2 regions of the Paenibacillus sp. 203 genome follow, and region 2 is predicted to be linked to the other one. Evidence: riboswitches for the same ligand, from Rfam matches in the RefSeq annotation. Region 2 holds a riboswitch; the other holds the start of a gene.
What was found. A riboswitch is a leader RNA that binds a small molecule or an ion and turns the genes downstream of it on or off. The one in region 2 is predicted to bind cyclic di-GMP.

Region 1: it holds a riboswitch for cyclic di-GMP, as region 2 does, so the genes downstream of both, WA407_RS17040 (transglutaminase-like domain-containing protein) here and WA407_RS10375 (glycosyl hydrolase) in region 2, are expected to answer to the same signal.

Annotation. Positions count from the first base shown of each region.
Region 1 covers NZ_JAXCHD010000007.1:31,751-38,072, reverse strand. The annotation lists gene WA407_RS17055 (hybrid sensor histidine kinase/response regulator) at 1-168, opposite strand, end outside; gene WA407_RS17050 (DUF445 domain-containing protein) at 315-1,571, opposite strand; gene WA407_RS17045 (helix-turn-helix transcriptional regulator) at 2,108-2,983, shown strand; cyclic di-GMP riboswitch class I at 3,091-3,169, shown strand; cyclic di-GMP riboswitch class I at 3,208-3,289, shown strand; gene WA407_RS17040 (transglutaminase-like domain-containing protein) at 3,398-4,111, shown strand; gene WA407_RS17035 (collagen binding domain-containing protein) at 4,482-6,322, shown strand, end outside.
Region 2 covers NZ_JAXCHD010000004.1:218,873-225,194, reverse strand. The annotation lists gene WA407_RS10380 (hypothetical protein) at 1-1,571, opposite strand, end outside; gene WA407_RS10375 (glycosyl hydrolase) at 1,620-3,194, opposite strand; cyclic di-GMP riboswitch class I at 3,208-3,288, opposite strand; gene WA407_RS10370 (sugar phosphate nucleotidyltransferase) at 3,444-4,820, opposite strand; gene WA407_RS10365 (UDP-glucose dehydrogenase family protein) at 5,464-6,322, opposite strand, start outside.

The DNA of each region.
Region 1 (6,322 bases), on a different contig from region 2:
TAATGGTAGGGTCTTTATCTCCTGTAAATTCAAGCCCCTCAGATCCAGAATTCCCGCCTTGGCCCGGGGATAATCCTGATTGTGGTAATAATCAAACCACAACAAACGCAAGCCGATAATCACGATCAGGAATGACAGCGTAATTAAAAGAAAGTTCCGCTTATTCATCCACTGGTGATCCGGCACCAAACATCAGCGTATCGTTGCTGGTCTCTCATCTGAACCAGCAGCATTGGATGGTGACCAATCCTCATAGTTTCACAACCTTGTCTACATAAATTTCATTTATCGTTCTTTAGCACAGATTGCCCTTGCTACTCAAGCAACATACGAACCGCAGTAAGGACAATTCCAATCAGAAAGCCTGTAAGCGCACCGTTAATCCGAATCCACTGTAAATCCTGCCCCAGTTTATCCTCCATTAAGGCAATCAGTGAAGCATCATCCATTCTATTTACATTTTCTCGGACTAGATTACCAATTTGGCTATGGTTTGCTTCCACTACTCCGGTAACACCTGCTACGATCCACGAGTTGATCTTGTCCAGCAGCTGCGTATTTCTCCATAAATCAGACAGCATTTGATCCAGTAAGGGTACAATGTATGTCGTTACATAATCGGCATCCTCCATATAATCCAGCAGATAGCGGCGCAGCTCTTCGAGCTTCTCGGATATAGCTGCATCACCTTCCCAAGAATCAATAAAGGTGTTTTTCCAATGATTCAGCCCTTCCCTGACCGTATCTTTGGCTGCCAGGCGGATCAGCTGCGTGTTGATACCTTCCAAGACGGCCTGACGACGCGGATGTCCTTCATCTTGAAGCTCCGCTACGCGGTCCAGCAAAAAGTGACGAATCATCTCGCCCATACGCTCCTCATTCAAATAGCCAAGGAAGGCGTTCAGGGCAAACTGCATAAGCCCGCTGACCTGCAAGCCACTAACAGCCTGCATCCCCAGAGTGCCAAGAGCAACCCCGGTGTCTGACCGCAGTAGCCAGGACTCCGTCTGCTCCAGCGCATAATCCAACGCCCGTTGGTCATACTTCCGCTCGCCAGCTTGCCGGGCGAGTGCCTCTAGCAATGGCCCTATATCGAATTCAGTCGCCTGTCGCTTAATCCCGGTTGTGATGACCGGGGCCAGCTCTGCCAGTGGAAGCGAACGAACAAGTTGCTTGACAAGGACATCTATGAAAGTGACCGCTTCGGGCGTACGTATTCCTTTTTCCACATTTTTCAGTACCAGCTCAGCCAGTCTAATCTCGGCAATTTTAGATGCAATACTTTCTTTATGAAGCAAATTGTTCTCGACCGTGTTAACCAAGGCATCGGTCAGCTTGCCCCGATTTTTGGGGAGAAGCGCTGTATGTGGAATCGGAATGCCCAGCGGATGACGGAATAACGCGGTTACGGCAAACCAGTCTGCCAATCCTCCAACAAGTCCGGCTTCAAAAGATCCAGCCAAAAGACGGGCCCAGCCAAATTGTTGAAAAGGTAACGTAGCAGCAAAGCCTGCTCCCATCATCACAAGTGACCAAGCTGCTGCGGTTTTTGTGTTTTTCGTTTTTCCCATCCTGTAGTCCTCCAAACTGACTGTAAAATTTGTTTCATTACTTCTGTAGTACCATCATATCATTGCCTGTACAGATACCAAAGGTCACTGTACTCTCTTGCGAACAAATTGCATGATATTCAAAATTTTCACATTTTCTTAAATTAAGTTCGCATAACCACACTTATCCATACATTTTCGTGAACAAAATCTCCACAATAAAGCTATAACTATTTTCTAGCAAAATGAGCCCTTTGAATCATTTTGTCGAAATATGGTCCCATTTTTCCCGATACCGAAAGGATATATAACTCAGAAAGTGGAATTGCAAGACTATGGTATATTCATTGAAGAAACTAATTTTCCCCAGCCTCATCCTTTTCAAATAGGTACTTTATGTTATATTTGTTATATATTGTTCAGTCCCTAATCGCTACATGAATTACTTTAATGTGATAAAATAACCTTTGTAAATAGGGACTCCGGTTCTAAAAGGATATTCGTAAAACAAACTACAATTATCTTACTAAAATTGTTTTTTTGTAAAGGAATTGGATATGACAACAAACCAAAAAAATGCCCAGTATGTCTGGAGTGAAGATCCAGTTGCAATTATATGTACACCCTCTTCTTTCGCTAAAAAATCCCTCTTCTATATACAGGAAATAGGCTATTTCAAAACAGATGCTTATGTAATGGAACGACAAAAGCTCACCTCTTTTTTGCTCCTTTTCACCCTGTCTGGAAGGGGGGAATTGCAATATCGAGACAAGGATTATATATTGAAACCTCATGATATGCTTTTTATTAATTGTGAAGAATATGTACAGTACAAAACTTCCTGTCAGAAGACATGGGAGTTTATTAGTGTGAATCTACATGGCAATCTTATTGACCATTTCTATGAACAATTCGATAAACACAATAAGCCCGTAATCTCACTAAAGGATTCAAGTGCAGTATTGGACAAGCTGTACACCTTATTACAGGTACAGCCAGAAAGAAGCTTATCCTCTGAACTGCTCTCATCCAGGCTAATCGTTGACTTGTTAACGATTATTTTGCAGTACCCCTACACCAATCCCAACGCGAATTCAGATGGAACCGCAGAGGTGCGCAAGGTAAAGCAATATCTGGATCAATCCTATTGTGAACGGATCACGCTGGATTCACTTGCAGACATGTTCGCTCTAAACAAGTTCAACCTGGCTAAAAACTTTAAAAAACAGATTGGCTTTTCCCCTATTGAGTATCTTATTAATGTTCGTATCACGGCTGCTCAAGGCTGGCTTAAAACTAGTGATGTAGCTATTGTAGACATCGCACAATATGTGGGCATTCCCAACACAAGTCATTTTATCAATCTGTTCAAAGAGCACATTGGAGAAACGCCTCATTCCTATCGCAAAAAATGGGGAAACCGTATAAAATAGGTCTTATGTATAATCTGCAAGCTTGTTTTGTCGATAAATAGCGAAAATTTGAGATTTAAACTTGCCTAATAGAGTACCTAACTGATAGAATAAATATACAAGCTATTCAGGATAAATGGCAAACTTGTCGAAAGACAAGGACGCAAAGCTACAGGGCCTTCTGTATGATGGCAGCCAGCTACCGGTTGAAGTGGCTTTTTGTCGTGCTTTTTTTTCGAAAACTTTATACGAAATGGCAAACCTGTCGAAAGGCAGGGACGCAAAGCTATAGGGCCTTCTATTTATGATGGCAGCCTGGCCACCGAAAGGAAGTTTTTTATGGGGAAAATGATATTTTCCACACTTCTCCTATTTTTCATGCTATCCGCAATACTCTTAAATTCGACAATTTACGCTGCTGATAGTGTTGTATGGTTGGATCAAAACAATGTAAATCATGGGACGGTCAGTGTGCGTTACTCCGTTAAACCTAACATTAAAACCAAGATTTTGGTTACAAAAGATGCGCAAAAATACTCTTATAATCTGACACCCGGAAAGTCCGAAGAAGTATTCCCTCTCCAGATGGGTAATGGGAACTATAGCATCAGTATTTTGGAACAGCTTAATGGTAATCAATATAAAGTGATAGGACAAGATACGATCGAGTTAAAGCTAAACGATAGCAAAGCGGTATACCTCAATTCCGTTCAAAATATTAACTGGAGCGGTACTAATCAAGCGATTCAAAAAGCCCATGAATTAACCCAAGGCGCAACAACGGATCGTGAGAAGCTTCAAAAAATTTATGATTACGTCATTAGTCATATCAAGTACGACTCCAATCAGGCCTTCGCCTTAACGACTGACTATCTACCGCAAATTGATCGTACGTTAAGCTCGCAAAAAGATATTTGCTATGGTTATGCTTCACTGATGGCTGCTATGTTACGAAGTGTAGATGTACCAACCAAGCTGGTTATGGGCAAATCTTCCTACGTGGACACTTACCATGCTTGGAACGAGGTCTACATCGACAATCAATGGGTGGTCGTAGACACTACAGTAGATGCAGCACTGTATAAGGGTAAACAAAAATTCGAAATGATCAAAGATCCCTCCAAATACATTAAAACAAAGCAATATTAATATCAATGTTTTTATTAATATTATTTTAAAAAATTAAAAAATGAAGAAATAGAACTACATTTCTTGTAGAGCCTTGATCACATGATCAAGGCTCTTTTTCTATCCTTGTTGAGAAATTGTTGAGATGTGGCATGTATTCTAGTCCAGAAAGACATTGAGGTCTAACCCATTATCCTAATTTCGGGACTAAAGGAGGTAATATTCATCCCCGAATGTAAATTTCCATAAATTATGAACAAGAAATCAATGCGGCTAACATAGCATCAGATGAATGATTGATGAATATATAAATACAGCCCTCTTGACCTCGAAGGAATAATCATTAGCCGCTAAATAAAAGTATTTTAAGAATAGGAGATTTGTTTACCATATGAGAAAAAAATGGAATACAGCAGTTGTTGCGTTATTGCTCTTTTTGCAATGCTTATTCAGTACAACACAAGCCTATGCACAAAATCCCGACTCTGCTCTGCCAGTGACCCCAGGAACCGATCCGGTTCAGAGTGTGACTAACGATGTATATCCAAAGCCCTCAGAGCCTATTAACATCCCACCTGCTGTCCCGGCTCCAGCCGTTGAGGCAACTGCCAGTTCAACTTCTGAAGTGAGGGCAACTCAGGAAAGTATTTTAACCAAGCTAACCCTCACAGATTCCTCTGGAAGTGTTATTGATGCAGTGTATAATCCCGATAGTCGTATTGATATTGGCTCCGCCATCCATTTAGGGTATGAATGGGAGCTGCCGAACCATACGTATAAAGCTGGAGACACCTTTACCTTTCAATTACCTGAGCAATTTCAAATTTACACAGACATTACATCTCCTCTGACGAATACGGATGGAGAAGTTGGTCATTTCACCGTAGACCGCCAAGGTAAAGTAATTATGACTTTTAATGATTACGTGGAAAGCCACTCTAATGTCAGCGGTAAGCTGGAGGTCAAAACCGATTTTAGCAAACAAATAGAAAAAGGCAGCACACAAGTCATTATTGCGATTCCAATCAAAGGCGGCGAGCAAACGGCTATCGTAAATATTAAGCCTGCAACTGGCCCTACTTTGGAAAAGCAAGGGAAATTCGATGGAAAAAATCGAATTGATTGGACAGTTGACGTAAATAAACAATTGGATTCTATAAAACACGCCGTAGTAACCGACCCAACTCCCCAAGGATTGGAACTAATCAAAGATTCCATCCGGGTATATCATTTGCAAATCAATGTCGACGGAACCACCGTGCTACGGGACACTGTTAGTGCAGATAAGTATACAGTCGAAGCTGATCCGGCCGGGACGGGCTTTAGAATCCGCTTTAACGAGGAGAGTATAAACAGCGCATACCGAATTCAATACTCCACGAACATCACAAGCGAGGATAACCGTTTCTCCAACACGGCTACTTTTTCAGGAGACAATGTGAAGGATCTCTCTGCATCAGCTACTGTTACCGTTAAACGCGGGGATCTTCTAAGCAAAAAAGTAGAGCAATACGATCCAGTCACACAAACAATTTCATGGGCAATCAAATATAATTTTGCCAACAAAAAAATCCCTGCAGCAAAAGCGGTATTGAGTGACCGTTTTAATAACAGCCAACAATTCGTCACAAGCTCACTTAAAGTTTATAAAGGGGATACGCAAGAGGAGCTTCCTGCATCGGAATACAGGGTCACTCCAGTTACTGACGACAACGGTACCAACGGTTTCAATCTACTGTTCAATGCAGATATTGATGCCCCATATACCATCCGTTATCAAACCAAGGCTATAGATCGTGTACTTAAAAATGGTAAAATAACGAACAGTGTAACATCGGACGGAGTAACAAAAGAAACAACCACAGAACTGAAAAGTGTAATTATCACCAAGGGCTATAAGGAACCGAACTATAACACCAAAACAATTCCTTGGATCATTTCCATTAATGCAGATAAATATACAATGGACCAAGTCGTTATCGACGAAGTCTTTCCGAATGGCGGTCTGGCATTATTGCCAAACACATTGAAGATCCAAAGCGCGGATGGAAAAACAACACTAACATCGCCGTCAGACTACGAACTGATCCCTCTTACGCTAGATTATAAAAAAGGGTTCACTATACGTTTTCACAAAAAAATTCAAGACACGTATACAATCAGCTATACAACCACATTTAACAATGAATGGAAAATCGACAAAACCAAACCGGACTTTTGGAATAAAGCCTC
Region 2 (6,322 bases):
CCTGTTTTAAACAGCGTATAATCTTTATAAAAAGCAGCGTGCTGGATAAACATATCGGCAAACCCGATTTGCGAACGCATAATCCGATCGAATGCGGCTGCTTGTGGCTGACTAGCCCCGTAATCTGGATTGTCTCGATGCGTATCATTGGTGCCGAACTCTGTGTTCAGCATCTTTTTCGCCAATCCATTGCTCGAACCGCCGAAGGTTTTCAAATTTTGGACGAAGCTGCCCCCGCCCTCTTCATTATACGATTCACCATAGGCGTGTCCATTGGTCAGGTCGGTGACTTCCTCCAGCTGTTTACGTTGCGCCGGGTCCCGTTCCCATCCATCTGGGTCACCGCATTTTTGCGTACCACTGGTTTGATTTTTGCACGCTTTGGTAGAGTACGTTGGCCAGTAGGCCCAGCCCGGTGCTACGGTTTTGAGATGCGGTGCCAATTGCTTGCCTTCTGTATTCAACCACTTGGCCACAGCCAGATTTACCGCCTTGGAGCGATTAAATAAGCCAGGTTCGTTATCTACTTCATAATATTGAAGATAAGAACCGTATTTTTTTACATAATCGCGCAACTTTTGCTTGGCCGTCTCTGGCAGAGAACCATCTTTTTGCAGCTTAATATCACCTGTATATAAATACAAAGCAGACGATTGCATATTATACTGCTTTAACGTTTGATAGTAATCATCCACGTCTGTACATGCCTTGCCCACATTACTGGCACAGGTCACCCTCATGACGTTGCCACTATAAGCAATGCCCAGCCACTTGAGAACGTATGGTAAATGCTTAACTGCACCCTGATCATAATAAAATTCTTTATTGTTCACATTTGTTCCGGTCAGTATATATTTACCGTGTACCGGTTCGGCCGCAGGTGAAGCTAACGTCTCCAAGCTCAAGTCATCCCAAGTCCACCACACATTTTTATCTTCTGCAGAGGAGCAGTATAGGCAGCGCGCTGTCTTTAGCTTGAGTACGTTAACACCGCTTTGCAATTGCTCTTTGGGTATATATAACTCGTAGTTGTTTTTGAAATTAAAAGCACTCCCAGTACCGGATACCCCGGCAATCTGAATAATACCGGACAACTGATGATTTGAAAATACAGCCATTTGCGGGACTGCTTTGCCCGCATCCAAAATCCGAACACGGAATATCATACCATTGGGAGGAATCTGATTCAGCTTATACTGGAGTGTCAGTTCAGGGTTCGTGGACGCATTCAAACCGGGAGGAATATCTCCACTGCTGAGCAATACCGGAACTGTTGTACTCTCTTCTGCTACCGACAACGCTGACAATGCTCCTTTAGCAGACGATTCGGTAGAGGTAGCTGCTGTAGAAATGTCGATATTATCCCTACCGACCATACCTTTGAATTCCGCTGAAGAGTCATCCCTCTGACCCAGCTTCCATACTGGACTGGCAGCCGCTACTTTATCCGTCTGCAATTCTGCGCTTCTTGAAGGCGTGTATATAAACCAAGCGATCATCGCTATAGCTACGACCGCTAATAGTCCAGATAAAACGATTGTATACCTATGGGATAACCATTTTTTTATCATATGATCCACCCTCTCTCCTCATATTTTTAGACCGGGAAAGAGTATCAATCAAGGAAGAAACAAAGCGTTTCCGGGAATCACCGCTTTCGCTTCATGCTGACTTTCCCACATTAGACGTGCCATCGCGTCGCCTTTTTCATCATAGTATTCCACTTTTAAATCTACCATTTTGCCTGCTTCCAAAGTAATACTGCCTTTACGCTCCGTCCAGCTTTGTTTGAACCAGCTGTCAATCACCAACTTGCCGTCTACCCATACGCGAATACCATCATCGGATATCGTTGTGAACGTATAGGTCTCGCTATATTGTGGTTTGATTTTCCCCGTCCAGCGAACCGAGAACTGATCGGCATTCACCTTTGGATCAGCTGCAATGGCGCGCCAGTTGTAGTCCAGCTTGCTATCTGTACGGATCAAAGCAGGACTTCCATTCAAATTCATATTGTTAAAATATTCGCCCTGCAGCCCGTTCACATATACCACATCAGGGACGGAAGGAGGAGTCGGAGCCGGGATAGGCTCACTTTGTCCCTCGTCCGGTAAGGTCGGTACATCTGTCCCAGGTTGTTCGATTGCTGCCAGCCCATTTTTCACATCATCCCGTGTCAAACTCTTCGAATCATTCATATAATCCTGTATTTGGTTTGTTGTGTTATTCTCGGTCAGCATCTTGCCCCAAGTCATGGAGTATACCCATTTAGGCTGAGCCTGCAACACCTCAGAACTAGGCATCTCACCGTGCTCCCCAATAGCAATCGGCTTATTCCGTGCCAGCCCGAGCAGACCTTCGTAATGACTTTGCTTAAAATCATTGTTGTAAATGTCTACTGCCAAAATGTCCACTTTGTCATCCCCCGGGTATTTCGGGGTATACGGGACGGTATACGAATTGGGCGCATTCGGACTCCATACCCACAGCAGATTGTTCAATTGATGTGTGTTTGTAAAACGGTCGTACATGATATTCCATAGCTGATTAAAATTAGTTTTGTTTCCCCACCAGAACCAGTCACCATTCATTTCGTGGTAAGGTCTCCACAAAACCGGAACCCCTGCATCACGAAGCTGCTTTAATGATACAGCGACCTTATCCAGATCGGCAATGAGGAGGTTATACTGCGTAGTACCTGGGGTCACGTATTTGTTGAACTCTGCCTGACTTACTTTCGCCTGTACATTGGCCCAAGTCAGTGGCCTACCCGGTAGCGCTTCATGAAAAGTCATCGTCACAATACCACCGGATCTGCTCCAACGGATAGCACTATCGACGACATTTTTACGTTGTGCTGCTTCTGTAGTGTCGGATTGACCAGAGATGGCACCCATCTCATAGCCGTGCAGACCAACATATGCCTGACTGATTTTTTGGACCTTGTTACTTAATTCATCCGGACTTTCCAAATAATCATGCTGACCGGTGACTATTTTTTTCCCTGAGATGTTGAGTAAATAATTGTATAGTTCACGGGCCTGAGTAGAAGCGTCCGAATTAACAGGTTGTAATGAAGCGGCATTCGCCACAGACAGAGAATCACCAAAACCGACGGGCAACAATGAAAAAAGCATAACAACGGGGAGTACATGACGTATCAGTCGATACAGAGGAATAAAATAGAATCTCACTTTCGCTCTTCCTTTCGGTAGCCAGGCTGCCATCCTTGTAGAAGGCCCTTTAGCTTTGCGTACCTGCCTTTCGACAGGGCTGCGTTTATCGTTGGAAGGAGTTTGGATTCCTTCTTACCCTAAGTATCGACTTTTTTTTACCAAAATTTAATAGGTCATGTTCATGAATTTACAGGTTTTCGCCCAATTTCGACAGTTCGGGCTATGAATTTTCATGAATTCGTCTTTTTTTCGTTTTTACGAAAACAATTATGAGATAAATTGGTGACGGGAAATTTCATTCCAATCCATACAAAAGCGTACAATATCCTCTTCAACCAATTCAGAACCAGTCTGCACCTCAATAAAATCCACATCGGTCACAGCCAAAATGCTATGCTTCGTTCCTTCAGGAATGCGAACTACATCACCAGCTTTTACTTTGTGCAGCTTCTCATTCAAAATAATTTCCGCCTCACCACTAATAATGGTCCAAATTTCACTCCGTTTGAAATGAAGCTGATAGCTGATATTTTTGCCTTTCCGTACGCGGATTCGTTTGGTCAATACCTCGTTACCCTCGTCATATTTGACATAATCCACAACCCGATACTGCCCCCAACGACGTTCTTCATACATTGGACGCTGATCATGAGCCTTGAGCACTTCCTTAATGCGAGGACTTTCAGCCTTATTGGTCACAAGAATACCATCCGGGCTAGCAGCTACAATCAGATCATTCGTTCCAATGATCGCCACAGGAATGTCTAACTCGTTAATAAGACTCGTATTGACGCAATCCTCCGTTACTACACCTCTGCCCACTTGTTGATTAGACATTTCTTCTGTGAGCGTATTCCAGGTGCCCAAATCCTTCCAAAAACCATCATACGGAAGAACTACGATATCCTTTTCCTTCTCGACTACTTCATAGTCAAAGCTGATTTTTTCCAGAGATGCGTATTGCTTTTGCATTTCTTCATAATTCAGCGGCAAACCCTTGGATGCCAAGATATCCAGCAAATAACTTAATTTGAATGCAAAAACCCCGCAGTTCCATAGAGCATTGCGTTCAATCAGACGCTCCGCCTGCTCCCGGTCGGGTTTCTCTTGAAAATGGCTCACTTCGCGGTAGCCAGTGCTACCTTGGGTGGCATCGTTTTTCGGAATAATGTAACCATATTTCTCTGAAGGATAGGAAGGGACAACCCCGATTAAAGCAAGCTTGCCTTCACTCTCCTGGAGTGTATGTTCCAGCTGGGCTACGGAAGCGAAGAAAGCATCCTCAACATAAGGATCTACAGGCAATATAGCTATAATTTCATCAGGGGAAACACCAGCAATGGAATATAGATAAGTCGCTGTCAGCGCAATCGCAGGAAAGGTGTCTCTGCGTTCCGGCTCAACAATGATGCGCGTATTCGGCCCGACCTGACTCTGGATCATTTCGACCTGTGCTCTCCCTGTCGCAATAAACGAGGATTCTGATAATCCGTTGTCTCCCAATTGTCTCCATACCCGCTGTACCATGGATTCCGAAATCCCCTCCGGGCTCTCCAGTACCTTCAAAAATTGTTTGGAACGGGAATCGTTGGACAAAGGCCATAATCTTTTACCGGAACCACCAGACAAAAGTACGAGCTTCATAACTCTCCACTTCCTCTCTATATTGGTTGGATGATCGTTCTGAATGATGAGTTGACTACCCGCTACGGACTGGATTTGATCTTACGATCGCTGTTGCCGTGGGATTCTTTGGATTGTATAAGACATTTAAATGTAAGAATACCACATCAAAGGCGAACGCTCCGCTTCTCCAGATTCAAATCCATCCCTGCGCTACTCAAAAATGCATCATACCCGATCATACCTTGTGGTGCAAAAGGCACGACCGGACATTATTAAGTCCGGTCAGCCTGTAAAATGTTCGAGAACTCAGAGCTTGCCCGCTGTGCTTGCAAGCTTCAAGTAATCGAGGTTTCGTAACGCCTTGCCCAGATTGCCTTCGGCAACCGCAATGGCGTACTTGATCGGAAGGAGCGGCTTCAACCGCGCCGCTCCTTCCGATACGCCCTTCCTACTCCCCCCATAAGGTGGGAGTTTAAAAACTGTGATTCAACGGCGAAAAGCAGCGGAGCGGGCAGAATTGTTCTGAAGAAGCGTCAGCGTTTGCCTTTATCCCCGGATTTTAACCTTTGAATGTTTTATATAATCCAGAAAATCCGGGGGTAACAGCAATCGGAAGAACAATCTGCACGTGTAGCGTCTCCACCCCCGCCACAGTCACTTTTTAAACTTCCACTTTATCTCTGTTCCACCCACTCATCCGCGGACGACCCACGGAGTAGTATTCCAGCCCGGAGCCTTGGATCTGTTCCTCAGCGAATACGTTACGACCGTCAATGAGAACCGGCTTGCGCAAAATGGAGGCCAGTTGTACGAGATCGACTTTTTTGAACTCTTCCCAATCGGTCAACAGGCACACAGCGTCGCTACCTTCAGCGGCTTCCTGTGGGGATGAGCACCACATAATATTCGGGTGATCCACGCGCTCCTTGAATTTATCCATCGCAATGGGATCATACAGTTTGACAATAGCGCCTGCCTGAATGAGCGTTTCTACGATTTCCAGTGCTGGAGCTTCGCGGATGTCATCTGTATTTGGCTTGAAGGCGAGGCCCCAAATGCCAATGGACACACCGTTCAGTTGACCCAGCGATTCGCGCAGCTTGGATACAATCATAAAGCGCTGGTCGGTATTCACCTCGACCACCGATTTCAACAACTTAAATTCATAGTCTACATTACCTGCAATTTGGATAAGCGCATTTGTGTCTTTTGGAAAGCAAGAGCCACCATACCCGATCCCTGCTTGTAGGAAAGAGGAGCCAATCCGTTTGTCCATCCCCATACCGTCAGCCACACAGGTTACATCGGCGCCAACCTTTTCGCAAATATTAGCGATTTCGTTAATGAACGAAATTTTAGTTGCCAGAAACGCATTGGACGCGTATTTGATCATTTCAGCACTACGGATATCCGTCACATAGATTTTATCCGTGAACACCTGATGCAGAGTGACCATGGTTTCACGCAATCCTGTATTGTCCAAACCAATAATGATGCGATCCGGATAAAGCGTATCATTG